Regions from separate parts of the Methylobacterium sp. A49B genome, predicted to be linked through region 3. Evidence: predicted binding sites of a transcription regulator. Region 3 holds the regulator's gene; each other region holds the start of a gene.
The links. The regulator LexA, encoded in region 3, represses DNA repair genes until DNA is damaged. The targets are predictions, from matches to a motif close to TGTTCNNNNTGTGTTCNG.
Positions count from the first base shown of each region.

Region 1 (7,107 bases), on a different contig from region 3:
CATCGGCCATTCCGGCATCATCGTGGTCCTCCTGGCCATCGCGGCCGACGATGCAACGGCAACCGTGCGGGCCCGGCAGGCGCTGATGGCGCCGGCCTACTATGGCGGCGCGCTCGCAGCCTTCTTGGTGCTGTACTATCTCGGCCACGCCGCCCTGTTCGACGCGGCGCCCCGGTTCCACGAACTCGCCAAGCTGGCGGTGATCTGAGGCGGGCAAGCGGACTGGACCGGTGGCCTGCCGCCGTCGTCGATCCGTGTCGAAGGCGTGGTCGCAGCCTGTGACCGCCGTGAACCACGCTCAGGACGTGCGCGACGCGGGTGCATGTGCCAGGCAGGCTGCGCCAGTTCATGCCGCCCGAGATGCGGTTGGCGGTCGCGCCGGTGTCCTGGGACGAGCCCGGGCGTCATCTTCGTTCCACGGCTCCAGATCGTTAAGTGTTCAGCGTTAGCCGTCGCTCTCCAGGATTGGAGAAGGCACGATGGCCCGGCTCGGTTACCTGATGGTCGACGGTCTCGCGTTCGTACTGGCCGGCATTGGACTGACGGCAGCAGTAATGGGCCAAGCGCCAAAACTGCCGACTTCGGCCACGGTGCCGCCGGCCGCGCCGGCCGCGTTGGCCGAGCCTGTCACGACCGGCGCTCTCACGCCGAAGGGCGACGATGTGGCCGCCAGCAAGGCGGTCGCGCAGCCGGGACCGGTCGCTGGATCCGCCGATGGCGCAGCCCGGGTCTGGGTCGACCCACCACACCGCTGGACCGCCGCCGGCCGAGGGGAACCGGCGATTGATCAGGCCACCGGATTGCGCCTCCCGCGACCATAGTCCCGCCACACGATCGAGCACGGGACGAGCGCATGAGGCTGCCGCCGCGCCGAGCCCGCTTCGTCCTGGCGGCGCTCGGAATCGTCGTGCGGGCGCGGCTTGCGGATGGGGCTTGCGGACGGGGCGGTGCTGTCGCCCGAGAGCCCGTTCGAGGCCGTCCTGAACGTCGTCCGTGCGGATGGCTGAGCTACAGCGGCGCCGCTGCCATTCGTGCGGTTCCGATATTCAGCTGTAGCATGGCTCCTCGGATCCCATTCCTATCAGCATTCGTATTGTTCTCGACAGCACTTCCAAGCTGTAAAATCGGACGGCTCAAATCTGTGCGGCCGATTGACAGCATTGCGTGTTTTCAACTTGCCGGCGGAGTTCGACCGGCACATGTCGACCCTGAGGGCGCACATCAGGAACGCACAGCATGTCAGAAGAAAACGCTGAGCTCGGCTCCAACGTCACCGCATTGACTGGCGACATCGTCGCTGCCTACGTCTCAAACAATGCCGTTCCGGTAGCGGAACTGCCGAACCTGATCCGGAGCGTGCACGGAGCCGTAGCAGGCTTGGCTTCCGGCAGCTCAGCCAACCCAGCTTCGGCAGAACTGATCGAACGGCCTTCCGCCGCCGAAATCCGCAGGTCGATTCAGCCAAACGGGATCGTCAGCTTCCTCGACGGTCGATCCTACAAGACGCTCAAGCGGCACCTCACGGCTCACGGGCTTGAGCCCCAGGCCTACCGCGCGCGCTTCGCTCTTCCGGCGGATTACCCGATGGTGGCCCCCCGCTACGCCGCCCAACGCTCGGCGCTGGCCAAGGCGATCGGTCTCGGCCGCCCCGGTGCAATGGCCCATGCTGAGGCGAAGGGTCGTCGCAAGGCCGCCTGATCGCACTGACGCGGCGGAAAAGCAGCTCCTGCGCCCACGGGACGCCGCGCCCACGAAGCAGCGGGGTCTTCGCGTTTCGGGGCGCATCGGCATCGCGCTCATCGCCGGCCGCGCCGGAGGCGGCCGGGTCGCGGATCGGCGGCGGCCGCCGAGCTGACGGAACTCCGTGCCCGCCAGCGCGCAGACTGATTCGCGATAGCGCAGCGACAGATCCCTTCAGCCCCACCGGCACCGGTGCGCCGGGTATTTTCGTTGAAGCTGAAAGGTCGCTCGATCTGTCATCGAGCCGGGGTTTCCTGTTTTCGTGGCGCTGGTACGGTCGCAGCCGTGTCTCCCCCTTCGACTCTTCAGAGACGCACCAGCCTTCCGCCCGCCCGGTTCGCCGCGGCGGGCTTTTTCGTGCGTCGACCTGCTAGGTGTTTGATCCCGGCGCGGCCGCGGCGATCGCCGCCGATCGGATCGGATCGGATCGCCTTCGGTCCGATGGCCGGCGACCGCCTCGCCGCGGGCCGGGCGGGCCGGTCTGGGAGTTCGTGGCGCGGGGACGTCAGAACGGCCACGCCTCGTCCTTCGGCTCCGGCATCCCTCCCTCGCCGGGTGCCACGAGCTCCACGATCTCATCGAGCGGCTGCGTCACCCGGATCGTTCGACCCGCCGCCGTGATGAAGGTCTCGTTGCGCATCAGGTCGGTGTCGCTCAGCGCCTGGACGCTCGTGACACGGAGCAGGTGCCGACAGCCATCGCCGTCTTGGACCTGCAGGAAGTTCCCGACCCGTCGAACGGCCGACATGTCGCTCTCCCAATCCTTCTGCATGCCGGGCTTCAGCCGCCCTGCAGGCTCTCGGCGAAATCGTCTGGGATCTCGCCCCACTGCCCGAGGATCGTGACGCCCTCCAGCTCGCCGGTCTCGTCGTCGGCCACCACCTTCAGCGCGGCCGCGCCGGGCATCCGCTTGGCCAAGTTCTCGGCCTTCTTCAACGCACCGCTCTCTGTCTGAGCGGGCTCCTGGCGAGCCGGCCGCAGCCTCTTGCGATGGAGCTCGAAGGGCTGCACCACGAACGCCGTCTTCATCGCCATCTTCGCCTCACTTCTGCAAAAGGCGGCGTAAGCTGACGCCACGATTCGCCTTCTACCCCACTGTCCACACCCGTCCACGGCGCATTTTGGTTCGATGACCTCGCCGATTGAACCACCGGGCCGCCTGATGTTTGTTCTTCGTCTGTTCTAGCACGGCGGGACCACGGGTGCACCTCAACCGGATCGACGAACTGCTGGTCCAAAGCGCTGACGCCGTCCGCATCCCACTGATCGGACAGGCGCTGTGCGCCGGCTTCCCCTCGCCCGCGGACGACTTCGTCGAGGATGCGCTGGAGCTGCCGCGCTGGCTCGTGCCGAACCCGCCCGCCACCTTCCTGTGGCGGATCAGTGGATCGTCCATGGAGGGCGCCGGCATCTACGACCGCGATCTCGCCTGCGTCGACCGCAGCCTGAAGGCCGGTCACGGCAGCATCGTCGTGGCCGCGATCGACGGCCAGATGAGCTGCAAGCGCCTCGTCATCGAGGGCAACGTCGCCCGGCTCGCCTTCTGCAATCCCGAGATGCCCGCCTTCGCGATCGAGGAACTCGGCGAGGGCGTGCTCTGGGGCGTGGTGCGCTTCTCGATCCGCTGGCATGCGGCCCGCGGGCAGCTCTCGTGAGCACCCCCGACGCGCGCCTGCGTGACCGGATCGGCGGCGGCCGCGCCGTGGCGCTGATCGACGGCAACAGCTTCTACTGCGCGTGCGAGCGCGTGTTCGATCCCAGGCTCGCCGCGGTGCCGGTGATCGTGCTCTCCAACAACGACGGCTGCGCCATCGCCCGCACGGCCGAGGCGAAGGCGCTCGGCATCAGGATGGGCGACCCGTATTTCAAGATCCGCGACCTGTGCCGGGCCCGGGGCGTGCGGGTGTTGTCGTCGAACTACACGCTCTACGGCGACATGTCGGGGCGCACCAACGCGGTCTACCGTCGGTTCAGCCCGCAGGTGGAGATCTACTCCATCGACGAGAGCTTCCTGAACCTCGCCGACGTGGCGCCGGCCTTGCGCGTCGAACTCGCCCGGGACCTGCGGGCCACCGTCCGGACCTGGACGGGCATTCCCACCTGCGTGGGCATCGGGCCGACCAAGACGCTGGCCAAGCTCGCCAACCACATCGCCAAGTCCGTGCCGGCGCTCGACGGCGTGTGCGACCTGACCGACCCGGTGGCCTACGCGCACTGGCTGTGCCGGATCGACGTCGCGGCAGTGTGGGGCATCGGCCGCGCCTCGCTCGCCAAGCTGGAGGCCATGGGCGTCGAGAGCGTGGCGGACCTGCGCGACCTGGACCCGCGGGCGGTGCGCAAGGGCCTGACCGTCGTGGGCGAGCGCATCATCCACGAACTGCGCGGGCTGGCCTGTCTGCCATTGGAGATGGTGCCGGCCCGGCGGAAGGGCTGCGCGGTGACGCGCTCGTTCTCCAGCCGGATCGAGGACCGCGCGACCCTTGAGGAGGCGGTATCGGCCCACGCGACGCGGCTCGGCGAGAAGCTGCGGCGCGAGGGGCTCGGCACCAACCATGTGTCCGTCTTCTATCACACGAGCGAGCACGACCACGGTGCCCCGATGCGCTCCGTGTCCACCACGGTCACCTTGCCGGAGCACACGTCGGACACGCTGGCGCTGATCAAGGCGGCGCGGCACGGAGTGGCGAAGACGTGGCGCGAGCCGGGCGAGCGGCCCTGGCGGTACGCGAAGGCCGGCCTCGTCACCAACGACCTCGTGCCGCTGTCGCACAGCCCGCGGGCGCTGATCGGCGCGCTGGACCGGGCGCGGTCGGGGCCGCTGATGGCGGCGATGGATGCGTGCAACGCGCGCTGGGGTCGCGGCGCAGTCGTGCCGGCGCGGGCGGGCTTGGTCAGCCGGCGCGACTGGAACACCAAGTTCGAGATGCGCACGCCGCGCTACACGACCCAGGTCAGCGAGCTGCCGGTCGCCCATGCGTGACGGTCGCCGCTCACGTCTCGGCGTTCCCGCGGATGCCGCGCGTGGCAAGCCATTCGCGCCCGGCCGGCGTGAGGCGCCCCGCGTGCCGACCGGTTTGCCCGCGGGTCGCGCGTTCCCCGACGTCCCTGAACTCGCGCAGCGCCGGCATCGCGGTTGGATCGGCGTCGTGGCGCAGGCCGCCGGGGCTGGCGGCGACGGCTGGCAGCGCTGCAAGGTGGCGACCGCGGGCTGGCGCCGGCGGTTCGGCGGGCGCGCCGACGGCTCTTGCGGCGGACCGGGCGAGTCCATCATCCCGTACTCGATCGCGAGCGCGAGCAACGCGCCATCCATCAGCGTTTCGCCAGCGACGCGCCGAGCGGAAAATCGTCGCTCCAGGGTTCGACGCTGGGGCCGCGGGCCCGGAGCGCGTCGGCGGCCTCCGCGCCAGGACCGGCAATCTCGCTCCGGTCGCTACTGCGCCGCGATGAGCATCCAATTGCGGGCCCGGGCCAGACGATCATCGTCCGGCAACAGCGGCATGTCGGCGATGACGCGCTCCACGATATGGCGCGTGGTCGCCTCGTCGAGGCCGAGGCCCTCCGCGAAGCCGTAGAGCTGCCTCATCAGGCGGGCGACGACGACCTCGTGCTCGTGGTCGGGCTCCTCGCTCAACGCTTCGTCACCCTCCGCCGCCGCTCCAGCGGCAAAGCCTTGTCGAGGAGGCCGCAGATCCTCTGGATGATCGGCTCGGCCGGCGTGCCGGAGGTCGTTTCGCACGCGCGCGCGACCGCCGCTCGGATGGGCTTCAGCGTCTCGACAGGATCCGTCGGAGGCGCAGGCTCTGACGCCATCACCGCCACCTCTCCTCCTTGCAGGCGAGAAGGTAGGACACATGCATGCAGCGCGATTGCGCCGCCTGCGATCTCGCGTCCGCCATGCAGGCCTCCACGCCCATGGAGAGCAGTCCACGATCCAGGTCTCTTTCGGAGGCGCACGTGAAGATCGGCTCGAAGCCCTCGAAGCGGCTGACCTGCCAGAAGATGGCGACGATCGAGAGCAGGCAGAATGCTGCGACCAGGATCTTGCTGTCGTAGAACCAATGCCGGCCCGCGGCTGTGGCCACCGCCTCGCTCACCCCGTCACCGGATGGGCCGGCAGGATTGTGGTCCGGACCATGGTGCGCCTCCCCGCCACCTTGTCTTCAGCGCCTCGGCCGCGCCCGCGTTCGTCCGGACCCTCTCGACGCGGTCGAGGGTCCAGGCCTTCGCGAGCGGGTAGGCCTCGCTTGCCTAAGTCGATGCCCTGGGTCGAGGCGATCACCATCCACGAGAGCTACTGCAAGCCAGAGGCAGCGTCGAGCAGCCCGTGACGACGCAGGACCGTCCTCAATCCGGGTGTACGTCCTTCAATTCGAACAGCATCGTCCCAGGCCTCAGATCGGCCGAACCTTCTCCCGCCAAGATGACCAGCGGCCAATGCGACGTGTCGTTCGGACGACCCGAGTGGCGGCGCGTATGCTTCGCCCACGCCGTCGCTTCGCGAATGGCAACGTCCAGATCGCGAGCTTCGAAGTGGAAGCGCTTGAACGAGGTCTGGCCACTCAGTTGGCCCAACGTGAAATCGTAAAGCGGCATGGACCTGTTCCAATGGAAGATGCGCATTGCAAGCCAGAGGCTTCGCCTTGTCGCCGGGCGCTGAAGCCTGGATTGAAGCCTGGATCGAAGCGCCTGGATGGCTGACCGACGCGGCGCGCTTCAATGCCGAAGCCGATACGTGTCGCGCCTGGCCTCTGTGTCGATGACGGGAGGCAGGCTGAGCTGTCGGGCCAGCGAGACCAGATCCTTGAGGCGGCCCGTCTGGGTCTTGCGGCGCAGGTTGAGCCGGTGGGTCTCGACGGTGCGCACGCTCAGCGCCAGCCGCCGGGCGACCTCCTTGTTGCTGAAGCCGGAGCTGAGGAAGCGCAGCACCTCGGCCTCGCGGGGCGTGAGGCCCAGGCTGTCGGCCGCCTCGCTCGCCGCCGCATCGGGCTGCTCCGGCGGTGTCAGGCAGTCCGAGCCCTCCGCGAGCGCCAGCAGCGCGGCGCCGAGTTCCCGGGGCGACTTCGAGCGCGCCACGAACGCGTCGACGCCCGCAGCCAGCAGCGCGCGCAGGTCATCCGCCGCGAGCGCGCCGAAGGCCACCAGCGTGCGCAGGTTGGGCTGACGCTCCTTCAGGCCGACGATGCGGGCGATCCCGTCGGCAAGCCGGATCTCGTCGAGGAAGATCAGCGCGACGGTCGTGTCGGTGTTCGCCCGATCCAGATCCGCCTCGCCGATCGTGTGGAGCTCGGGCATGTGCTCCAGTGTCGCGCGAACAGTCGCGCTCAGGTCCTGCGGTTCATCAAGGATCAGGACGCCAACGGCCGTACT
Region 1 is NZ_JBKFBO010000113.1:50-7,156, reverse strand. Features, by position in the region: partial or broken gene ACLBX9_RS20120 (hypothetical protein) at 1-208, shown strand, start outside; gene ACLBX9_RS20115 (hypothetical protein) at 480-821, shown strand; gene ACLBX9_RS20110 (MucR family transcriptional regulator) at 1,237-1,698, shown strand; gene ACLBX9_RS20105 (hypothetical protein) at 2,246-2,488, opposite strand; gene ACLBX9_RS20100 (hypothetical protein) at 2,521-2,775, opposite strand; gene ACLBX9_RS20095 (LexA family protein) at 2,943-3,395, shown strand; gene ACLBX9_RS20090 (Y-family DNA polymerase) at 3,392-4,720, shown strand; gene ACLBX9_RS20085 (hypothetical protein) at 5,171-5,371, opposite strand; gene ACLBX9_RS20080 (hypothetical protein) at 5,550-5,834, opposite strand; gene ACLBX9_RS20075 (hypothetical protein) at 6,085-6,333, opposite strand; gene ACLBX9_RS20070 (response regulator transcription factor) at 6,454-7,107, opposite strand, start outside.
Region 1: the regulator LexA is predicted to act here: its motif matches at 2,908-2,925, upstream of ACLBX9_RS20095 (LexA family protein).

Region 2 (7,285 bases), on a different contig from region 3:
ACGGCATCAAGGACAAGGTCATCGCCAAGCAGAAGTAGCCGCCCTACTCGGCGATCGCCCCCTGCGGCATGGAGAAGCCGGGGGGCGTCTTCTCGGCCGCCTTCGGCGCCGCGCGCCGGGCGGGGGCCTTCTTGCGGGCCTCCGCCTTGGGCGCCTTCACGGCGGGTGGCTCGTCGCAGGCCTTGAAGGCGAGCTTCGCCAGAGGCGTACCCTCCTCTGTCACGATGACGATCGGATCGGGCAGCGCCGGCAGGGCCGCCTGCCAGTGGATCGGGCCGCCCAGCATGGCCTCGATGCCCGCCGGGGCGCCGCCGCGCCGCAGCGTGGTGAAATCCGGACCGTAGGCCGTCGCGACCTTCCCGGCGATCACGACCTGCAGGACCTCGTTGACCTCGGGCGTCAGGGGTCGGAGCGGGTTCGTCGTGCGGATCTCCCCGGCCCGGGTGATCACCATCTTGAACCCCTTGCCGTTCTCGAAGCGCGCCGCCCGGCTGCCGCAGGGCTGCTCGGCGGCGGGCGCGGCCGCCGGCGTGGGGTTCGGGGCCTGCGGCGGAGGCGGCGTCGAAGCGGATGGCGTGTCGGCGGGTGCCGGTGCGGCCTGGGCGGGTGCGGTCTGGACGGGTGCGGCCCGGGCAGCTGCCGGCCGGGCCGCCCCGTCGGGCGCGCCCAGCGCGGCCGACGGGGCGGCTGGTGCGGCGAGCACGAGGGCGGCCGCGAGGCGGGCGAACGGCCTCACTGTCCGGCCTCCGTCCGATCGCGCCGCGACGCCTCCCCCCGGTCCGCCCGGCCGAGCTTTCTGATCGGTTCCAATTCGTTCGCTTCCAGGTCGAGCACGTGGGGATCGAGCACCTGCGCGCTGCGGTCGATGGGGCTCCTGCGCGTGCCGACCGAACCGAGGACGAGGTCCTCGTGCTCGACGTCGAGCTCGGTCTCCAGACGCAGCGGCGCGCGCCGGCTCCGGGTCACCATCGAGACGACGGACACCACGGCGACGGCGAAGATCAGTATCGCCAGGACGATCAGCAGGCGCTCCATGCTGCGCGCAGCTCTAACCCGCGCGGAGGGCCGCCGTCACCCCACCGTCACGCGCGGAACGCTCCTTGCGTGGTGCGCTGGACCGGGTAGATGCGGGCGGACCGGAGGCGGGATCGATCGATGCAGCACCAGCCGAGTCGCGAGCCCGAAGAGCTGGAGGGCCACCTCCTCGGGTTGATCGAGGGGGCACGGGATCAGGCCCGGGAGGATCCGTTCCGCAACCCCGTGCTGGCCGTGACGCTGGCCATCACGCGGCGGTTCGACCGGGACGAGATCTCGCTTAGCGACCTCGAAGGCCTGTTCGTCCGGCTGCGCGCCGCTGCCCTGTCCGCGCGGGCGGCGCGGCTGCGGGCCTATGTCGGGCTGGAAGCGGGGCCGGCGGCGTCGCAGGATCCGCAGGCCGCGATCCCGGCGCGCCTCGTGGCCGCCGTGCCCGAACGGCCCGACGCCGTCGCGGACTTCGCGCGCTTCATCCACCGCACCGCCTTCGCGGTGGTCTTCACGGCCCACCCGACCTTCGGCATGCCGCGGGCCGTGGCGGGCCTCCTCGCCGAGGCCGCGAGCCTCCCCGATGAGGCCGCCCGCGCCGAGCTGATCGCCCGCGCCGCCAAGCTCTCCACACGGCCGGACGTGCCGATCACCCTGGACGTGGAGTTCGAGCAGGCCTGCGCGGCGGCCAATAACGGGCGGCTCGCCCTCGACGCCTTCAACGGCGCCCTCCTGGACGCGGCCCGCGCCCGCTGGCCCGACCGGTGGACCGAGCTGACGCCCCGCCCCTTCGCCATCGCCAGCTGGGTCGGCTGCGACACCGACGGGCGCACCGACATCGGCTGGTGGGACACCCTGCGCTACCGGCTGATCTCGAAGCGCATGCAGTTCGACCGGGTGATGCGCGAGTTGCCCGAGATCGCCGCCTGCCGCGAGGTCCGCGGGCTCGCCGAGGGCGCGCTGGCCGCGGTGAACCGCCAGCTCGCCGTCGCGCCGCGCCTCGGCGACCAGCCCTCGCTCGAATCGGTCCACCGGTTCGCCCTGGCGCTGATCATCGAACGCGACCGCGCGCAGACCGACGCCAGCATCCTCGTGGCGGGGCTGACCCGGGCCCTGGAGGCGGCGGAGGATCCGGCCGACCAGCGGCGGATCGCCATCCTGCGGTCGGGCGTCGCCACGCACGGCCTGTCGAACGCCCTGCCGCATTTCCGGCTGAACGCCAGCCAGATCCACAACGCGGTCCGCCGGGTCATCGACCTCGAGGGTGAGCCCACCGACGCGGCGCGGCGCCGCTCGCACCTCGCCACGATCCACGCGCTCCTGAACGACGTCCGCCCGGTGGCGGTGGATTTCGGCGCGCTCGCCGCCGAGCGCGCCTCGGCTGCCCGGCTGATGATGACGATCGCCCAGATCCTCAAGCACGTGGACGGCACCCACCCGGTGCGCTTCCTCATCGCCGAGACCGAGACCGGCTACACGCTGCTCGCCGCCCTCTGGCTGGCGCGCCACTACGGGATCAGTGACAAGCTGGAGATCACACCGCTGTTCGAGACGGCGAGCGCCCTGGAGCAGGGCATCCGGGTGCTCGACGACGCTCTGCGCAACCCGCACTGGCGCCAATATCTGAAGCGCATCGGCCGGCTGACCGTGCAGTTCGGCTATTCCGATTCGGGCCGCTATGTCGGCCAACTCGCCGCCACCTTCTGGATCGAGCGGCTGCGCCTGCGCATCACCGAGATGCTGGTCCAGAACGGCCTCGCCGACATCGAGCTCGCGATCTTCGACACGCACGGCGAATCGATCGGCCGCGGCGCCCATCCGACCAGCTTGCGCGACCGCCTCGCCTACCTCGCGCCCGAGGATGCGCGCGACCGCGCCCGCAAGGCCGGCATCAAGGTGCGGCTCGAATCGAGCTTCCAGGGCACCGACGGCTACCTGCTCTACGGCACCGAGGCGCTGGCCCGCGCCAGCGTCGACCGGATCGCCGAGCACGTCTACGCCCTGGACGTGGCCGAGGACGACAGCTTCTCGGACTACGCCCTCAACGACGGCCCGCGGGAGGCGGATCCCGCGGACGATCCGATCTACTCCGAGCCGGACTTCGCCCTCGAGTTCTTCACCGCGGCCCGCCAGGACATGGAGGCGCTGGTCGACGATTCGGGCTACGCCGCCCTGCTCGGCACCTTCGGCCCGAGCCTGATCGACCGCACGGGCTCCCGCCCCGTGGCGCGCCAGAGCGACAATGGCGGGCCGGCCCGCATCACCCATCCGCGTCAGATTCGGGCGATCCCCAACAACGCGATCCTGCACCAGCTCGGCTTCCTGGCGAATTCCCTCCACGGGATCGGCCGCGCCGCCCAGCGCGGCCCCGACCTGTTCCGCGACATGCGCCGCGACTCGGTGCGCTTCTCCCGGGCCTTCCGGCTGGTCCAGCACGCGGCCTCCGTGGGCGACCTCGACGTGCTGCGCGCCTACATCGACACCCTCGACCCGGCCGTGTGGCTGGAGCGGGCGCGGCGGACGCAGAAGGATTTCCGCCGGGACGAGCTGGTGGTGATCGCGGGCGCCCTGGAGCGGCTCGACCTCGCCTCCGCGCTCCGGAGCCTGTTCGGCCGGCTGACCCGCGACTGGCTCGCCCTGACGGCCGCCGCCCCCGACCTGCCGGGCATGTCGGCGCGGCTGACGCTGCTGCACGCGCTCCGCCTCGCCCTGATCCATCGGATCTGGTTCCTGGCGGTGCACATCCCGGGCTTCCGGCCGCAGGCGGGCATCTCCCGCGAGCAGCTGCTGGAGCGGTTCCTGCGCCTCGATATCGACGGCTGCCTGAAGCTCCTCGACGAGATCTTCCCGGTCACCCCCGACCCGACGCTGGGCCTCAACTTCGGCGAGCCGGCGGGCCCGCGGGATGTCGGCACCTACGCGGCCGAGCACGCCAACCTGTTCGAGCCGATCCGCCGGATGTTCGAGCAGGTGCGCGAGATCTCCGGGATGATCCAGCACGAGGTCGGCGCGTTCGGGTAGCGCGCCGGGGCGGCCAGCGTTTCGGGATCGCCCCCCGCGAGACCGGCCGCACGCACACGCTCCGGTGGCATCCGCCGCGAACGGCCTCGACGCCGTTCGCGATTTGGTCCAGGGATGCGGGATGCAGAACCGCCCGCACGCGCTGCCCGCCGGGGACGGCGCCCCGTCCTCCTCCATCGCCGCCCGCGCCATGGGCGCGCTCCGCCGCGACGCCGCCGGCTACCTCGAAGGGCTCAACCCCGAGCAGCGCCGCGCGGTCGAGACCACGGAGGGCCCGGTTCTGGTGCTGGCCGGGGCCGGCACCGGCAAGACCCGGGTGCTGACCACCCGCATCGCCCACCTGATCGCCACCAACCGGGCGCGGCCCTTCGACATCCTGGCGGTGACCTTCACCAACAAGGCCGCCCGGGAGATGAAGCACCGGATCGGCAGCCTGATCGGCCCCGCCGGCGAGGGCATGCCCTGGCTCGGCACCTTCCACGCCATCGGCACCAAGATCCTGCGCCGCCACGCCGAGCTGGTCGGGCTGAAGTCCGACTTCACCATCCTCGGCACCGACGACCAGCTCCGGCTGATGAAGCAGGTCATCCTCGACCAGAACGTCGACGAGAAGCGCTGGCCGGCCCGGGCCCTGTCGCACGCCATCGACGGCTGGAAGAACCGCGGCCTCGGCCCCGAGCAGGTGCCTCCCGGCGAGGCGTCGTCCTTCGCCTTCGGCAAGGGCGGCACCCTCTACACCGCCTACCAAGCCCGGCTCGCGACGCTCAACGCCGTCGATTTCGGCGATCTCCTGCTGCTCTGCCTCAAGCTCTGGCGGGAGAACCCCGACGTCCTGGCCAACTACCAGGACCGGTTCCGCTACATCCTGGTGGACGAGTACCAGGACACCAACGTCGCCCAGTACCTCTGGCTGAGACTGCTGGCGCAAAATCGCAAGAACATCGCCTGCGTGGGCGACGACGACCAGTCGATCTACGGCTGGCGCGGCGCCGAGGTCGACAACATCCTGCGCTTCGAGCACGACTTCCCCGGCGCCGTGGTGGTGCGGCTGGAGCGCAACTATCGCTCCACCGGCCACATCCTGGCCGCCGCCTCCGGGCTGATCGCCCGGAACGAGAGCCGGCTCGGCAAGACCCTGCGCACCGACGACGAGCCGGGCGAGCGCGTCACCGTGACGGGCGCGTGGGATTCCGAGGAGGAGGCGCGGCTGCTCGCCGAGTCGATCGAGTCGCTCCAGTCCAAGAAGCACCCCCTGTCGGAGATCGCCGTGCTGGTGCGGATCTCCGCGCAGATGCGCGAGATCGAGGATCGCTTCGTCCAGCTCGGCCTTCCCTACCGGGTGATCGGCGGCCCGCGCTTCTACGAGCGGGCCGAGATCCGCGACGCGCTGGCGTATCTGCGCGCCACCGTGAACGTCAGCGACGACCTCGCCTTCGAGCGGATCGTGAACACGCCGAAGCGCGGGCTGGGCGACGCCACCCTGCAGCAGCTTCACGGCTACGGTCGCGCCAACCGGGTGCCCCTGCGGATCGCCGCCCAGCGCCTGTGCGAGACCGACGAGCTGAAGCCCCGGGTCCGCTCCACCCTGCGGGCGCTGACCGAGAGCTTTTCCCGCTGGGCGCGGCTGGTGGAATCCCAGCCGCACAGCGAGGTCGCGCAGATCATCCTCGAAGAGTCCGGCTACACCGAGATGTGGCAGAAGGACCGCTCCGCCGACGCCGCAGGCCGGCTGGAGAACCTGAAGGAATTCGTCCGCTCCATGGAGGAATTCCCCGACATGGCGGCCTTCCTGGAGCACGTCTCCCTGGTGATGGAGGCCTCGGAGACCGAGGGGGCCGAGCGGGTCTCCCTGATGACCCTCCACGCCGCCAAGGGGCTCGAGTTCGACACCGTGTTCCTGCCCGGCTGGGAGGACGGCCTGTTCCCCAGCCAGCGGGCGCTCGACGAGAGCGGCCGGGCCGGCCTTGAGGAGGAGCGGCGCTTGGCCCATGTCGGGCTCACCCGGGCGCGCAAGCGGGCGAAGCTCTCCTTCGCGGTGAACCGGCGCATCCACGGCCTCTGGTCCTCGACCATCCCGTCCCGGTTCATCGACGAATTGCCGGAATCGGCCGTGGACGTGGTTGAGGCGCCCGCCCATTTCTCCGCCGGTGCCTCGCGGTTCGACCGCAACCCCACGCCGTTCGGGTCGAGCTACGGCACGCCGGGCTGGCAGCGGGCGCAGGCCAACACCGCGCAGGCGGGCACCCGTGGCGGCTTTGGGTCGGCGCCCGGCGGCCGGTCCGGCGGCCCCCGCCAGATCGAGGGCGAGCTGATCGCAAAATCCTCGGGCGCGCCGTCCGCGTTCCAGGGCGGTCAGCGGGTCTTCCACACCAAGTTCGGGCCCGGAACCGTCGCGGCCGTCGACGGCAACAAGCTGACCGTTGACTTCGACAAGGCCGGTCGGAAGATGGTCCTCGACAGCTTCGTCCAGGCCGGATGAGGCCCGTCCCGCCGACCAAGCCCGGACGTCTCAGGGCGGCAGGGTCGGCCGGCTTCGCCCCTGCGGGCGGGGAGGATGGTGACCGTGCCGGATGCCGCGTTACCGCGACCTCCCCGTCCCGAACCTGATGCATCCGCGCCAGCGACGCGGCTTTTTCGAAGCCTCTCCACCAACCGTCACCCCCTAGTCACACCCGGCGCGCAATCGTCGGGCGCGAATCGCGCTGGTGCGCCAGTTGCATCGCGTATTCGGCCGCGCACGGAACGTCGTGACGCTCTCCACAGGCGGACGAGCGCGGGACGGAACCTTCGGCCCGGGGCCGGTATTGAGTTCCGCAAACGAGTAGAGCCGGGAGCAAGCAGGTAAACGGCAGTTCAGCGACAGATCCAGGTTGGCTAGTCCCGTTGGAGTGTACATCCATGAAGAGACGCCGCGCACGACTTGAACTTGTTGAAGACCGCACGTCCCGCATTCACCGCACACGCTTCGACGAAGAACGCAATCTCGCTCCCATCCAGCCGCTCACCGAACGCCAAGCCGAGTATCTCGACGCCCTGGCCCGCTCGCCCCAGGTGATCGTCCTGGGCCCCGCCGGCACCGGCAAGACCTTCATCGCCGGGACCCGCGCCGCCGACCAGCTCCGCCAGCGCCGCATCGCCAAGGTCGTCATCACCCGCCCGAACGTGCCCTCGGGCCGCTCGCTCGGCTACTTCCCCGGCACCCTCGAGGAGAAGATCGCCCCGTGGGTCGCCCCGCTCACCG
Region 2 is NZ_JBKFBO010000140.1:33,558-40,842, forward strand. Features, by position in the region: gene ACLBX9_RS28955 (ComEA family DNA-binding protein) at 1-38, shown strand, start outside; gene ACLBX9_RS28960 (hypothetical protein) at 44-736, opposite strand; gene ACLBX9_RS28965 (hypothetical protein) at 733-1,035, opposite strand; gene ACLBX9_RS28970 (phosphoenolpyruvate carboxylase) at 1,156-4,044, shown strand; gene ACLBX9_RS28975 (ATP-dependent helicase) at 4,166-6,523, shown strand; gene ACLBX9_RS28980 (PhoH family protein) at 6,943-7,285, shown strand, end outside.
Region 2: the regulator LexA is predicted to act here: its motif matches at 4,138-4,155, upstream of ACLBX9_RS28975 (ATP-dependent helicase).

Region 3 (7,285 bases):
CGACCCCCTCGGCGGCCTTCTTCCGGGACCTGTCGGTGGCCTCCGAGATCCTCGTCGGCGAGCCGGCCGCCACCGTCGAGCCGATCATCGCCAACGCCTACCGGACCGCGCTGTCGGAACGGCGCAAGTCGTTCATCCAGCAGAACGGCTGGTCGGCCTCCTGCTACACCGACCCGGGCAGCACCACGATGCGCACCCTGTGCTCGGTGGGGCGCATCCCGCCGGGATAGGGGCTCTTGACCGAGGGCGTGGCCGGCGGGATCCTCGATCTCTGTCGACTCGGCCCGGGCTGCCCATGACGACTCTCGAAACCCCGCCCGTCCAGAGGACCGATCCCCATCGGGGATTCTGGGACTTCATCGAGACGCGCCCCGATGAGGAGAAGTGGGAGCTTATCGAGGGCCAGATCGTGATGCAGGCCCGGCCGAGCCTCATCCATCAGGTCATCGTCGTGACTCTCCAGCGCCTGCTGAACGAGGCTCTGGAACGGTCGGGCTCCTCGTGGATCGCCATCCACGATCCCGCCATCGACCTCAGGCCGTTCATCACGGGCCATACCTACGTCCCGGACGTCGCGGTCATCGACGCGGCCACCATCGAGCCTGACCGGAACGTCGTCGACGGTTGTTATCTGGCCGCTGAGATCCTCTCGCCGAGCGATCACCGGAAGCTGCCCGGCACGCGCCAGACGAAGATCGACGTCAAGCGCGCGGGCTACGAGGCCTTGCCGCTCTGTCAGGCCGTGCTCCTGATCGAGCAGAGGAGACGCGCGCTGACCCTGTCGGTGCGCAGCGGGGAGACCTGGACCTGCGCCCGCCTGACCGGGGATGACCGTCTGGTCCTCCCCGGTTTCGGCCTCGATTGCGCCGTGGCGGATCTCTATGCCCGCACGCCCGTCGCACAGGGCTGATCAGTACTCGATCACGCCGTCGAGCGCGTAGTGCTTCACGGTCTTCCGGTTGGCGATCAGCTCGTCCACCGTCGGCTCGCCCTTGAGGGCGCGGGCGATGGCGAGCTTCGTCGCCTCGTAGTTGGTCCGGTAGAGGTCCTTCTGGTCCAGGTTGTCGTCCTCGGCGCAGCGCTGGTCGAGCCAGATCATGATGATCATGCACAGCTCGTCGAGCCCGTCCTTCGGCAGGATGCCCTCGATGATGCAGTCGACGATCGCGTCGCCGGTGGCGGCCTGGACCACGCCGCCGAGGAGCTCGGCATACTCGGCCGTGTGGATCGTGACCTTGGTGGTCATCATCGTGGCGGGGCGCACGAGCTGGTTGAGGTCGCGGACCACGAACATCCGCGTGTGGCCCTGGACCTGCCCCATCATCGACGCGAAGGCCTGACCGACCGGACCGCGCACCGAGCCGATCAGCACCTCCGGCATGGCGTCTGTGTACTGGCCCTCGGCCGCCAGCACCGTGGCCTCGCCCGTGCGGAACCAGATCTCTTGCATGTTCGAACTCCACCTGATCGGAGCCCGCGGGAGACATCATCGGAGGGCTCGCGTCAATCGCGTCAGAGCAGGCCGACCCCGTCGAGCACGCCGATCATCGCGAAGGCGATCGTGATCCCCGACACGGCGTAGACGACCCACCTGTAGGCCCCGGCCACGCGCTGCCCCTCCGGCAGGACGCGCGTGGCCAGCAGGATCAGCAGGCCGAGCGCCAGGGGCAGGAGCAGGGCGTTCATGACCTCGACCGCGATGTTGAGCGCCACGAGGTTCGGCACGAGCTGCACGGCCACCGCCCCCGCGGCGACCGCCAGCGCGAAGGCGCCGTAGAAGGCCGGCGCCTCCCGGGGCGACTGCCCGAGGGAGTGCGGCCGGCCGGTCACGTCGCCGAAGCCCCAGGCCAGCGCCAGGGCCACGACGTTCAAAGCCACGAAGGCCGCCGCGATGATGCCGACCCCGAACACCACCTGCCCGAGCCAGGGCCCGAGGGCCGGGGTGAAGGCGCCCGCGAGGTCGCCCACGGTCTCCAGTCCCTTCGCGCTGCCCTGACCGGACTTGCCGATCGTGGCGGCGGCCGCGATCAGGATCGCGCCCATCACGCATTGCGAGATCACCGCGCCCACCAGGGTGTCGAGCCGCGAGCGGCGCGCATGGTCCCAGCCGAGGCCTTTGTCGACGATGGCCGACTGCTGGTAGAAGATCATCCACGGCATGATCACCGCGCCGATATTGGCGGCGATCAGCACCCGGTATTGCCCGTCACCCAGCGGGATGTGCCCGAAGGAGGCGACGATCTCCGGCACGTCCGGCCGCGCCGCGATCGCCAGCCCGACGAAGACCAGCTCGAACAGGCCGACCGCGATCGCCACCACCTCGACGCGCCGGTAGCTGCCGGTGAAGACCAGCCCGAGGAGCAGGGTCGCCGGCAGCCCGAGACTCACGAGCCGCGGAACCCCGAACAGGTCGCCGATCCCGGCGATCCCGGAGAACTCAGTCACGATGGCGCCGATTCCCGCGACCACGAGGCCGCCGTAGGAGATCCAGGCCCAGACCGGTCCGTAATGCGTCCGGATCAGCTCGCCATGGCCGCGGCCCGTGGCGGTCCCGAGCCGGACCGTCAGCTCCTGGACGACGTAGAGGATCGGCACCAGCAGGATCTGCAGGAGCAGCAGCGAGTAGCCCCAGCGCGCGCCGCTCTGGGCCGCCGTGATCAGGCTGCCGACATCCGTATCGGCGAGCATCACGACCAGTCCCGGGCCCGCGGCCTTGAGGAACGCGGACAGGCGGGGCAGGGAAGCGCTGGGCACGGCTCGGGAACAGTCCCGGGCGGCGGCAGTTCCGGCGGACGCCTGCGGCGTTTTCCCGGGAGCCCGCGGGAGGAATTGAGATGGCGGAGAGCACGGATCGGGGTTCCGGCTGGAGCCTTCAGGCGAGCGCCGTGCCCGACGGGGTGCGCCTGGAACTCGCCCTGTCCGATCTCGGCGGCGCGCCGGTCACCGCCGCCATCACCCTGGACCGGGCGGAGGCCCGCGCCTTCGCCCGCGCGCTGCTGGCGGCGGCTGGGGACGCGACCGAGCGCACCTTCCCCAAGCCGGGGACCTGAGCCGGGGACCTGACGGGTGCGGGCGCCGGGCCCGCGGTTCAGCGCAGGATCAGGCCCGGATTGCGGCCCGGAAGCCGCGGAACCACCGTGCCGCGCTTCTCGATCGGCGCGTCGCACGCGTAGGCGAACTCTGTCTTCAGCGGATCGAACACGGTCTCGCCGGTGATCCGGCAATCCTCGCGCACGGTCTCGTCGAGATAGGCCCGGGCCGCGGTCCGGAAGCGCTTCACCCGCGTCGCCTCGGGCTCGGGATCGATCCGGACCTCGCTTAGGTTGCAGCCGGCATATTCCCGCAGGGCGTTCGAGACGATCAGCATCCGGCGCACTTGCCGGTTGTCGTAGACCTCGTAGGGCTCCTTGCAGCCGATCGTCACCACCTGCGGCGTCAGCGCGACGTAGTTCCGGGAGATGTAGGAGAACCCGGTCGTGCAGCCGGCGAGCGCCAGGCCGAGGGTCACCACGCCGAGGGTCACCACGCCGAGGGGCAGCAGAGCTGCGGGTCGTCGCATCCTCGTCATCCCAGCCCGATCCACGCCGCGCCCCGGGCTTATCCCCGGACGGCCGGCTGGACGCATTGAAACGGCTCCGCTTGCGCCGTCAATGCGTTTCTCCCCGGCAGGAACCGCCGCGCACGCAAGCGTGGCCATATCTCTCTTGCGGAACACTTGCGGAACGTTTAACGTGTTCGTGATTTGTTTCTGTGGCCGCCACGAGGCGGTCCCTCAAGCCGCGAGGCCCCCGTCGATGCTCACGCGCAAGCAGCTGGACCTCCTGCGCTTCATCCAGAACCGCATGCAGGAATGCGGCGTCCCGCCGTCCTTCGACGAGATGAAGGACGCCCTCGACCTGAAGTCGAAGTCGGGCATCCACCGGCTGATCACGGCCCTCGAGGAGCGCGGCTTCCTCCGGCGCCTGCCGAATCGGGCGCGCGCCATCGAGGTGATCCGCATCCCCGAGAGCCTGACGCAGGCGGCCGCGGCCCAGGCGCCCGCCGAGCCCCGCCGGTTCACCCCGAGCGTGGTGGAGGGTGGCAAGTCCAAGCAGCCGCCGCTGCCCGCCAATGCCCGCATGATCGACGAGGCCGGACGGGCGGTGTCGATCCCCGTCATGGGCCGGATCGCGGCCGGCACGCCGGTCTCGGCGATCCAGAACCAGAGCCATGCCATCACCCTGTCGCCGGACTTCCTGGCCGGCGGCGAGCACTACGCCCTGGAGGTGCGCGGTGATTCGATGGTCGAGGCCGGCATCCTCGACGGCGACCTCGTGGTGATCCGCAAGCAGGACACCGCCAACACGGGCGACATCATCGTGGCCCTGATCGACGACGAGGAGGCGACGCTCAAGCGCCTGCGCCGCCGCGGCTCCTCGATCGCCCTGGAGGCCGCCAACCCGGCCTACGAGACCCGCGTCCTCGGGCCCGACCGGGTCCAGATCCAGGGCCGCCTCGTGAGTCTCGTCCGCCGCTACTGAAGCGGTTCGGCGGGCGCGTCGCCGGGCGCGTCCCCGCCGCTTGATCCGTCGGCCTCAGCCGGGGCCGCAGGCTCCTCCATGGCGCGACTGCTGTCGACTGCGGCGGTCATCGGCGGTGCCGGCTTCGTGTCCCGGTGCGGTCGCCACGGCAGGCCGCGATCACCGGTCCGGGCGTAGCGCGCGGTGAACCCGCCGGGTTCGGCCCGGAGCGCCACGGCTCCGTGATCCGCCAGGACATGCCGGTCGATCACGAGGGGCCCCGTGCAGGTCGGGGGCGCCGCGAGGCCGGTGATCAGCACCGCGGCCCGGGCGCAATCCTCCGGGAAGGCGCGGCGATCCCGGACCAGCGCGACCGCCCGCCCATCCGGCAGGCGCGCGGTGCATCCGAGCCGGTCGCAGCGCCCGCTTCCGGACGGCGTGACCAGCGCGCCGGGGCGCCGCCCGTCGCCGTCCGCCTTCAGCCACTGTTCCAGCACGAAGCCGGAGGGGCTGCCCAGGGCGGCGAGGCGGCCGTCCGGCCCCCGCACCGCCGCGCCGCCGCCCTGCCGGTCGACGTAGACGTCGTAGCGGTCCGGCAGCGCGGTGAGCCAGAGCCCCAGCAGGAGGGGCGGCCCGGCGAGCCAGCGCAGGCGCGAGACCGGGAGCGTCGCCAGCAGCAGGCTTGCGGTCAGCAGGGTCAGCGCTGCGGTTCCGAAGGCCGGCAGCACGAGGGTGGCGCGCTCGAACCCGGCGATCCACTCGGAAATCGCCAGCATGCCCCCCACCGCCTGACCCATCAGCCACCAGACCGGCCGGTCGAGGGCGAAGGGATAGGCCAGGATCCCGAGGACCGCGGCGGGCATCACCACCAGGGAGACGAGGGGCAGCGTCAGGGCGTTGCCGACGAGCCCGAAGGGCTGCACGGTCTGGAAGTGGTAGGTGGCGAAGGGCGCGGTGGCGACCTGCGCCACCAGGGTCGTGGCCAGGGTCCCGGTGACCGCCGAGAGGCCGCTGCCCACGAGGCGCCCCACCCGACCCACCCCGGGGCGCACGAACAGCCGGCCGTCGATCAGGCGCGCGCAGGCGATCAGCCCGGCCACCGCGCCGAATGACATCTGGAAGCTCGGGCCGAGCAGGCCCTCCGGCTCGCGGGCGAGCGCGATCAGCGCGGCCAGCGCGAGGTTGCGCATCGACAGGGCCGGCCGGTCCGCCAGGATCGCGCCCAGCATGATCAGGGTCATGATCAGCGAGCGCTCGGCGGCGATGTCCCACCCCGAGAAGGCGCAGTAGGCGGTCACGCCCACCATGGCGAAGCCGGCCGCGATCTTCTTGATCGGCCAGACCAGGGCGCAGTACGGCACCAGGGCGAGGGCCGCCCGGACCAGCCAAAACACCACGCCGGCGGCCAGCACCATGTGGAGCCCGGAGATCGACACCACGTGGTAGATGCCGGCGGCGCGCAGCGCGTCGTTGGTCGCCGGCCCGATCAGCCCGCGCTTGCCCGTCACCAGGGCCGCCGCGACCGCCCCCGCCTGCCCGCCCTCGGCCTCCGCGATCCGGCGGGTCAACGCGTTGCGGGCCGCGTCCAGCGTCGCGGCGAGCCGCAGGCGCAGGGGCGGCGGCTCCGCGGGCGCGCGGACCGTGACCGCTCCGACCAGCGAGCCCACGGCGCCGAGACCCTGGAAATACGCGTCCCGGGCAAAGTCGTAGCCGCCGGGCCGGGCGGCCTCCGGCGGCGGCAGCAGCCGGGCGGTTGCGGCGATGACGTCCCCGGGTCGCGGGATCGGCGTCCTGCGGAACGACACCCGGACATGGACCGGCCGCGCCTCCGGCGCGAGCCCGGCGAAGCTCTCCACGCGGATCACCAGCCGGGCGCCGACCTCGCGCTCGTCCAGCGCCTCGACCATCCCGACGAGGGGGCCGATGGTGGTCCGGGTGAGGATCGGGGCGGCCACCTGGGTGACCCGCCACGTGGCCGCCGCGAAGCCGAGGAACCCGGCCGCCGCCGCGAGGGCCAGCGCCAGGGCCACGGGCCGCGCGCCCAGGAACGGCACCGGCACCAGGGCCAGAGCCGCCCCCACCAGCGGCGCGGCCAAGATCGGCGTCCCGTCGGCCGCCGCGAAGTAGACCAGGATCCCCGCGCCGAAGGCCACCGCCAGCCAGGGGAACAGGCGCCGCTGCTCGGCTTCCCGGCCGAGCCCCTCCGCCACCCAGCGGCGGACCGCCGGAGGGGCGAGCGCGCGCGGGCCGGCGAGCGCAAGGGCACCCCCCGCCTGCCTCGCGCCGATCCGCCGCATTGCCGCCGCCCCGATCCGCGCGACCTGTCGTCGTCGGCCGGCGATTCTCCGGCCGATTCTTAACCCATCCGCCGACCCGTGCTACAGGCGGCACTTCGTGCTACGGGCGCCCTGTCGAGCCCCTCGCCGCTCCATCCCCGCGCCCCGCCCCCGAACATACCGGACCGATGTCCTCAGCCGTCGTCACGCGCTTCGCCCCCTCGCCCACCGGCTACCTCCACATCGGCGGGGCCCGCACGGCCCTGTTCAACTGGCTCTACGCCCGCCACACGGGCGGCCGGATGCTGCTGCGCATCGAGGACACCGACCGGGAGCGCTCCACGAAGGGCGCGATCGACGCGATCCTCGACGGGCTCACCTGGCTCGGCCTCGACTGGGACGGCGACGTGGTGTTCCAGTTCGCCCGCGCCGAGCGCCACCGGGCGGTGGCCGAGGCGCTGCTGGCTGCCGGCCGCGCCTATCATTGTTACGCCACCGCCGAGGAACTCG
Region 3 is NZ_JBKFBO010000043.1:21,892-29,176, forward strand. Features, by position in the region: gene ACLBX9_RS03335 (hypothetical protein) at 1-230, shown strand, start outside; gene ACLBX9_RS03340 (Uma2 family endonuclease) at 296-910, shown strand; gene fae (formaldehyde-activating enzyme) at 911-1,450, opposite strand; gene ACLBX9_RS03350 (NRAMP family divalent metal transporter) at 1,513-2,754, opposite strand; gene ACLBX9_RS03355 (hypothetical protein) at 2,835-3,050, shown strand; gene ACLBX9_RS03360 (hypothetical protein) at 3,089-3,559, opposite strand; gene lexA (transcriptional repressor LexA) at 3,795-4,520, shown strand; gene ACLBX9_RS03370 (ComEC/Rec2 family competence protein) at 4,514-6,796, opposite strand; gene gltX (glutamate--tRNA ligase) at 6,964-7,285, shown strand, end outside.

Region 4 (7,285 bases), on a different contig from region 3:
GATGAAGCGCCAGGGCCGCGTCTGGATCCGGGTGTTCCCGGACGTGCCGGTTTCGTCGAAGCCGACCGAGGTCCGCATGGGCTCCGGTAAGGGCGCCCCGGATTACTGGGCGGCCCGGGTCCATCCCGGCCGGATCATGTTCGAGGTCGACGGCGTTGCCGACAACATCGCCAAGGAGGCGCTCCGCCTCGGCGCCGCGAAGCTCCCGATCCGCACGCGGGTCGTCCAGCGCATCGCCGACTGAACGGAGGATATCGTGAAGTCGACCCAACGAGTGTCTGATCTGAAGGCGCTGTCGCCGGATCAGCTGAATGACGAGTTGATCAACCTCAAGAAGGAGCAGTTCAACCTGCGCTTCCAGGGGGCCACCGGCCAGCTCGAGAACGTCGCCCGCGTCCGCGAGGTCCGTCGCGACATCGCCCGTGTCCGGACTCTGCAGCGTGCCAAGACGCTGCAGCAGGCCAAGGGCTGAGGCGGGTTTTAGGAGACAACCATGCCGAAGCGCATCCTGCAGGGCACCGTCGTCAGCGACAAGGGTGAGAAGACCATCGTGGTGAAGGTGGAGCGCCGCTTCACGCACCCGGTGATGAAGAAGACCGTCCGCCGCTCCAAGAACTACCACGCGCACGACGAGGCGAATGTCGCCAAGGTCGGGCAGACGGTGTTCATCGAGGAGTGCCGGCCGTACTCGAAGACCAAGACCTGGAAGCTGGTCGAGGGCGAGGTTGCCCAGGCCGAGGCTGGCGAAGCCGCCTGATCCCGACCCGGCGGCGCAGCGGGATGGTGCCTGAAGCGGCGTCCATCCCGGGGGCGCCGTCTGAGCGGAACGACGAACGCCCGGACGCAATTCGACTCGCAAGAGCCGGATTCGTGCCGGGCGTCGTCGTTTTCGGTGCCTGCGGCCGGTGGGGTCCGGACGAGGGCCTGCGGCACGGTCCAGGATCGTACGCTGCGGTGCGTGATCGGGTGATCCCGTCCTCGACCTCATCCCGAGATGCCCGCGTGCGAGGGCGGCCGTCGAAAGCTCTAGGGATCTCGGGGCGATCTGGAGGGCGTCTTCGAGGCCTGCGCGGCCCCTCGCCGCTCCTCAGTATGAGTGCGTGGCTTGGATCGCCGATCTGAGGCTGTCCGATCTCGTGTCGCGTACCGTGCGCCCGCGAATCGCGCCCTCCCCGGCTGAGCCTCCGGACGGGTTGCTGTCGTCGCTGCTTTATCCGAGACGCACGCAGAATTTCGCGGCCAGCCGGCGGCCGAGCAGCCCTACAGCCCTTGCCGATAGAGAACAAAACAGGTACATAGAGGCCGTGGCGACGCGCGTTGTGAACTGCGTCCAACCCCTTCATAAGGAGCCCGCCAGATGGCCCAGCCCGCATTGAAAGTGGTCGACATGCCCCCGGTGGACAAGGACAAGTCCAAGGCCATTGACGCCGCCCTGTCTCAGATCGAGCGCGCCTTCGGCAAGGGCTCGATCATGCGGCTCGGGAAGTCCGACAAGGTGCAGGAGGTCGAGACTGTCTCGACCGGCTCTCTGGGTCTCGACATCGCGCTCGGCGTCGGTGGCCTGCCGCGCGGCCGCGTCATCGAGATCTACGGCCCCGAATCGTCCGGCAAGACGACGCTGGCGCTGCACACCATTGCGGAGGCCCAGAAGAAGGGCGGCGTCTGCGCCTTCGTGGATGCCGAGCACGCCCTCGACCCGGTCTATGCCCGCAAGCTCGGCGTCAATCTCGATGACCTGCTGATCTCCCAGCCTGACACGGGCGAGCAGGCCCTCGAAATCACCGACACGCTGGTGCGCTCCGGCGCCATCGACGTGCTGGTGGTCGACTCGGTGGCCGCGCTGACACCGCGGGCCGAGATCGAGGGCGAGATGGGCGAGAGCCAGCCCGGTCTCCAGGCCCGCCTGATGAGTCAGGCCCTGCGCAAGCTGACCGGCTCGATCTCGCGCTCGAACTGCATGGTCATCTTCATCAACCAGATCCGGATGAAGATCGGTGTCATGTACGGCAGCCCCGAGACGACCACGGGCGGCAACGCCCTGAAGTTCTACGCCTCGGTGCGCCTGGATATCCGCCGTATCTCGACCCTCAAGGACCGGGACGAGGCGATCGGCAATCAGGTTCGCGTCAAGGTGGTGAAGAACAAGGTCGCGCCGCCCTTCAAGCAGGTCGAATTCGACATCATGTTCGGCGAGGGCGTGTCGAAGGTCGGCGAGCTGATCGACCTCGGCGTGAAGGCCGGGATCGTCGAGAAGTCCGGCGCCTGGTTCTCGTATAACAGCCAGCGCCTCGGCCAGGGCCGCGAGAACTCGAAGGGCTTCCTGCGCGACAACCCGAAGATCGCCGCGGAGATCGAGGGCTCGATCCGGCAGAATTCCGGTCTGGTCGCCGAGAAGATCCTGGAGAACGCCGCCCCGACGGCGGACGACCTCGACGAGGGCGAGGCGTAAGACGCGCCGCCGCGGGCCTGAGAGGGCGCGCGGCGCATTGATCGACGCTTGAGTTTTGGCGGCCTCGGAGTCTCTCCGGGGCCGCTTCCCGTTCCGGGGTAGGACACGGCCGCGTCGCGGCTGCGCGCGTGCTGTGCGCCGTCATCACGAGCGCAGCGAAGGTGAACCCAGGGCGGCGCGAGGCTGGCCGTCGTTGTGCGGCCGGATCGCTTCGCTCCGCTCGCAAAGACGCCGGCGCTCGCCATGGAACGGACACGGCGAGAACCCGGGCATGCCGCCCGGGAGAGCCCGGGCGCTGGCGCGCGGCCCCGCCTCAATCCACCATCGTCTTCTTCACGGTCTCCACGAGCTGCTTCAGGCTGAAGGGCTTGGGCAGGAAGTTGAAGGTCTCGCCCTCCGGCAGGTTCTTGCGGAAGGCGTCCTCGGCGTAGCCGGAGACGAAGATCACCTTCAGGTCGGGCTGGTGCTTGCGCACCTCTCGGAGCAGGGTCGGGCCGTCCATCTCGGGCATGACGACGTCGGAGACCACGAGGTCGATGGGCTGCAGGCCCTCGCGGACGATGGCCAGGGCCTCAAGGCCCGAGGCGGCCTCCAGCACCGTGTAGCCGCGGGCCGAGAGCGCCCGGCTGTTGACCGCGCGCACCGGATCTTCGTCCTCCACGAGCAGGATGGTGCCCTGCCCCGTATGGTCGGCCGCGGGCTTGCGCGGCGCCGGCACCCCGGCCTTGCCCGGTGCGGCCTCGCCGGGCGGGGCGGGCTCGGACGGCTTGAGATCCGGCTTCGCGCCCTCCGCGGCATCCGGCTTCGGGAGCGCGCCCGGCTCCGCGCGCGGCAGGGCCGGCGTCGGCACCTCCTCCGGCTCGGCGACCGGCACGTGCCGCGGCAGGTAGATGCGGAAGGCCGTGCCCTCGCCCATCGTCGACTGGACGTCGATGGTGCCGCCGGACTGCTTGACGATGCCGAACACCGTCGAGAGGCCGAGGCCGGTGCCCTTGCCGATCTCCTTGGTGGTGAAGAACGGCTCGAAGATCTTCTCCATCAGCTCGGACGGGATGCCCTGGCCGGTGTCGCGGACCTCGATCAGCACGTGGTCGCCCGCCGGAGCTCCGCCTCGCCCTTCGGCGCCGGCGGTGGTCCCCGGATCGGTGACGTTCTCGGTGCGGATCATCAGCTTGCCGCCGTCCGGCATGGCGTCGCGGGCATTGACCGCGAGATTGACGATCACCTGCTCGAACTGGTTCACGTCCGCCTTCACGGGCCACACCTCGCGGCCGTGCTTCAGCTCCAGGGCGACGCGCTCGCCGAGGAGCCGCTTGAGGAGGAGCGTGAGTTCGGAGAGGGCCTCCCCGACATTCATCACCTCCGGCCGCAGGGTCTGCCGGCGGGAGAACGCCAGGAGCTGGCGGACGAGGCCCGCCGCCCGGTTGGCGTTCTGCTTGATCTGCATGATGTCCTGGAAGGCCGGATCGGTCGGCCGGTGGCTCGCCAGCAGAAGGTCCGAGTAGCCGATGATCGCCTGCAGCACGTTGTTGAAGTCGTGCGCGATGCCGCCCGCGAGCTGGCCGACGGCGTTCATCTTCTGGGCCTGGGCGACCTGCTGCTCCAGCTGCCGCTGGGCCGTGGTGTCGAGGGCGTAGAGGATGACGCGCTCGGCCTCGTCGGTCTGCTGCCCCGGATCGCCGCCGTCGGCCGGGCTGAGCCAGACCCGCGCCGAGCGGCCGCCCGGACCGTTCAGCTGCACCTCGATGGGCTCTGGGTCGGTGAGCCCGCTCGCCGCCCGGGCGAGCCCGGCCTCGAGGCTGGTGCGGTCGGCCACCGAATCGGCGACGTTGGGCTCGACCCGCGGGGCGGCCTCGCCGTCGATCTCGCCGTCATCCGCCTGGCGCGGCACCGTGCCGAACAGTCGGGTGAAGGAGGCGTTCGCCCGGGCGATCCGGCCGGCCCGGTCCAGCGTCGCGATGGCGATGGGCGAGTTGTTGAGGAAGCGGGCGAGGCGCACCTCGGCGGCGCGCTGGGGCTCGTCGGTCTCGGCCCCGGCGGAGCGATTGATCACGAAGGTCCGCGAGGAGCCGGGCTTGCCGTCCTTGCCGAAGGCGACCCGGTGGTAGAGCCGAACCGGCAGGGTGTGGCCGTTGCGCCGCCGCAGGTCGAGGTCGAACCGGTCGGTGCGCACCTCCCCCGGCAGGCCGGCCGTGCGCACGAGGACGTCCGCCTCCGGGGCGATCTCGGTCAGGTGCGGGCCGCCGGGGCCGACGCTGGCGAGGTCGTAGCCGAGCCACGCCGCGAGCGTCGCGTTCATGTAGACGATGGCGCCGGCGGGATCGATCGACAGGAACCCCGCCGGGGCGTGGTCGAGATAGTCGATCGCGTGCTGGAGCTCCTGGAAGACGTTCTCCTGCCGCTCGCGCTCGGCGGTGATGTCGGCCACGGTCCAGAGCGAGGCCGCCCGGCGCGGGCGCGCGAGCGGGCGCACCGAGACCCGGTACCAGCCGAAGCCGCGCTCGCCGGCCACGGGGCCGAGCGGCGGCGACATCCGGACCTCCTCGGTGTGCGCCCTGGCATCCCGCGAGGCCTGCGACAGGCGGTAGACCGCCTCCGACACCTCCGGCGAGCCGACCAGGATGCGCTCCACCGGCACGAGGTTGGAGAAGGTGTCGCCGCTGGCGATCCGCAGGTAGGCCTCGTTGGCGTAGATCAGCCGGCCGCCCTCCTCGACCACCAGCTGCCCGTCGGGCGAGGCGTCGACGATGCCCTTCGTGATGTCGTCGCGGGCGGCGCTGCCGCTGAGCTGGAGCGCTCCGATCGCCAGGGCGAACAGGAAGAACACGCCCGCCATGGCCAGCAGGGCGAGCAGCCAGACGATCAGCGACTGGGCCTGCTCGTTGGCCACGAAGGACAGACCGATCGCGGCGCCGACCAGGAGCCCGGCGAGCACGAGCAGCAGCCCGACCCGGCCCGGCTGCTCCGAGCGGTCGATCGAGCCCGTCCCCTGCGGGGCGGCCGACGACGCGGCCGACGAACCGACCGGCGGCGCGACCGGCACCTGCGCACCGGAGACCGGCAGCGCCGCATTCGGCGGGCCCTCGGCGGGCGCCGGAGGTCCAGTGACGTCGGCCATCAGCTTCATTCCAGAACAGTCACCCGGTTGGGCCCATCGGCCATATCAGTACACGGGCAGGCCGGCACTACGCGCGTCGCGCCAAGCCTCGACACAGCCTCGCGAAAAAAGGTGGAGGAAGCGTGGCTTTCCCACGTCCCGCGCTCGGCGAGGCCCGGCATGGCGGGCCTACGCGGCCCTTCGGCGCAGGCGCAGCACGAACCCGATGACCTCCGCCACGGCGCGGTAATGCTCGGCCGGGATCTCGCGGTCGATCTCCACGGTGGCGTGGAGCGCCCGGGCGAGGGGCGGGTTCTCGATCACCGCGACGCCGTGCTCGGCCGCCACCGCGCGGATCCGCAGGGCGAGCGCATCGACGCCCTTGGCGACGCAGATCGGCGCGGCCATGCCGGCCTCGTAGCGGAGCGCCACCGCGTAGTGGGTCGGATTCGTCACCACCACGGTGGCCTTGGGCACGGCGGCCATCATGCGCTTCTTCACCCGCGCCATGCGCAGCTGCTTCAGGCGGCCCTTCACCTCCGGGTTGCCGTCCGACTCCTTCATCTCCTGCTTCAGCTCTTCCTTCGACATGCGGTGTCGCTTGCGCCAGCGGAACCGCGCGTAGAGCGCATCGCCCAGCGTGATCGCGAGGTGCATGCACAGCATGCCGGCGAGCAGCCGCAGGCAGAGGGACAGGATCGCCGGCAGGGACGCGACGGGATCGAGCTGGGCGAACACTTCCAGCCGGTCGCGGTCGTTCCACAGGAGCACGCCGCCGACGACGCCCACGGTGATGATCTTGGCGAGCCCCTTGCCGAACTGGAACCAGGCCTCGATCCCGACGAGCCGCTTCACGCCGGCCATCGGCGAGAGGCGCTCGAACTTCGGCATCAGCGCGTCGGGGCTGAACACCAGCGGGTGCTGCAGGAGCCCTGCCGCGAGGCCCGCGGCCGCCGCCAGCCCCACCGGGACGGCCACCGCCTGCACCCATAGCCAGAGGCCGTGGGTCAAAGCCTGCCGCATGGCGGTGGCGTCGTCCGGCAGGGTGTGGGCGTTCGCCAGATAGGCCTTGAGCCCCAGGACGAGGTTCTGGGCGATGCTCGGGCTCGCGAGCATCAGCGCGAGGGTGAAGGCGCCCAGGATCGCGAAGGTGTTGACCTCCGTGCTGGTCGCGACGTCGCCGCGCTCGATCGCCTGATCGAGCCGCCTCTGCGACGGCTCCTCGGTCTTGTCCTCGTCGTCCACGCCCTCGGCCATCGCTCACCGGCCTCGGCGCGCGCTGGGATGCGGGACCGCGGTCGGCCCGCTCAGGGGCCGACCGGTTCGGCGAGATACCGGCCGATATCGTCCAGGAAGACGCCCATCATGACGCCGAGGCAGCCGATCAGGATCAGCATGCCCACCAGCACCGAGGCCGGCACCGCCAGGAAGAACACCTGAAGCTGCGGCATCAGCCGCGACAGCACGCCGAGCCCGAGGTTGAACAGGATCCCGAAGGCGATGAACGGCCCGGAGATCTGCACCGCCAGCGTGAAGCCGCGGGCAAGCGCCCGGGTCGCCAGCATCAGCGCGTCCGAGAAGGCCGGGACGCCGTCGGGCGGCAGCACCTCGTAGCTCCGGGCCAGGCCCCGGATGGCGAGATGGTGCAGGTCGGCGGCGAAGATCAGCGTGATCCCGAGGAGCGACAGGAAGTTGCCGACCGCGACCTGCTGGCCGCCCTGGCTCGGATCCACCGTCAT
Region 4 is NZ_JBKFBO010000128.1:5,743-13,027, forward strand. Features, by position in the region: gene rplP (50S ribosomal protein L16) at 1-244, shown strand, start outside; gene rpmC (50S ribosomal protein L29) at 257-472, shown strand; gene rpsQ (30S ribosomal protein S17) at 494-757, shown strand; gene recA (recombinase RecA) at 1,388-2,449, shown strand; gene cckA (cell cycle histidine kinase CckA) at 2,763-5,567, opposite strand; gene flhB (flagellar biosynthesis protein FlhB) at 5,736-6,803, opposite strand; gene fliR (flagellar biosynthetic protein FliR) at 6,854-7,285, opposite strand, start outside.
Region 4: the regulator LexA is predicted to act here: its motif matches at 1,279-1,296, upstream of recA (recombinase RecA).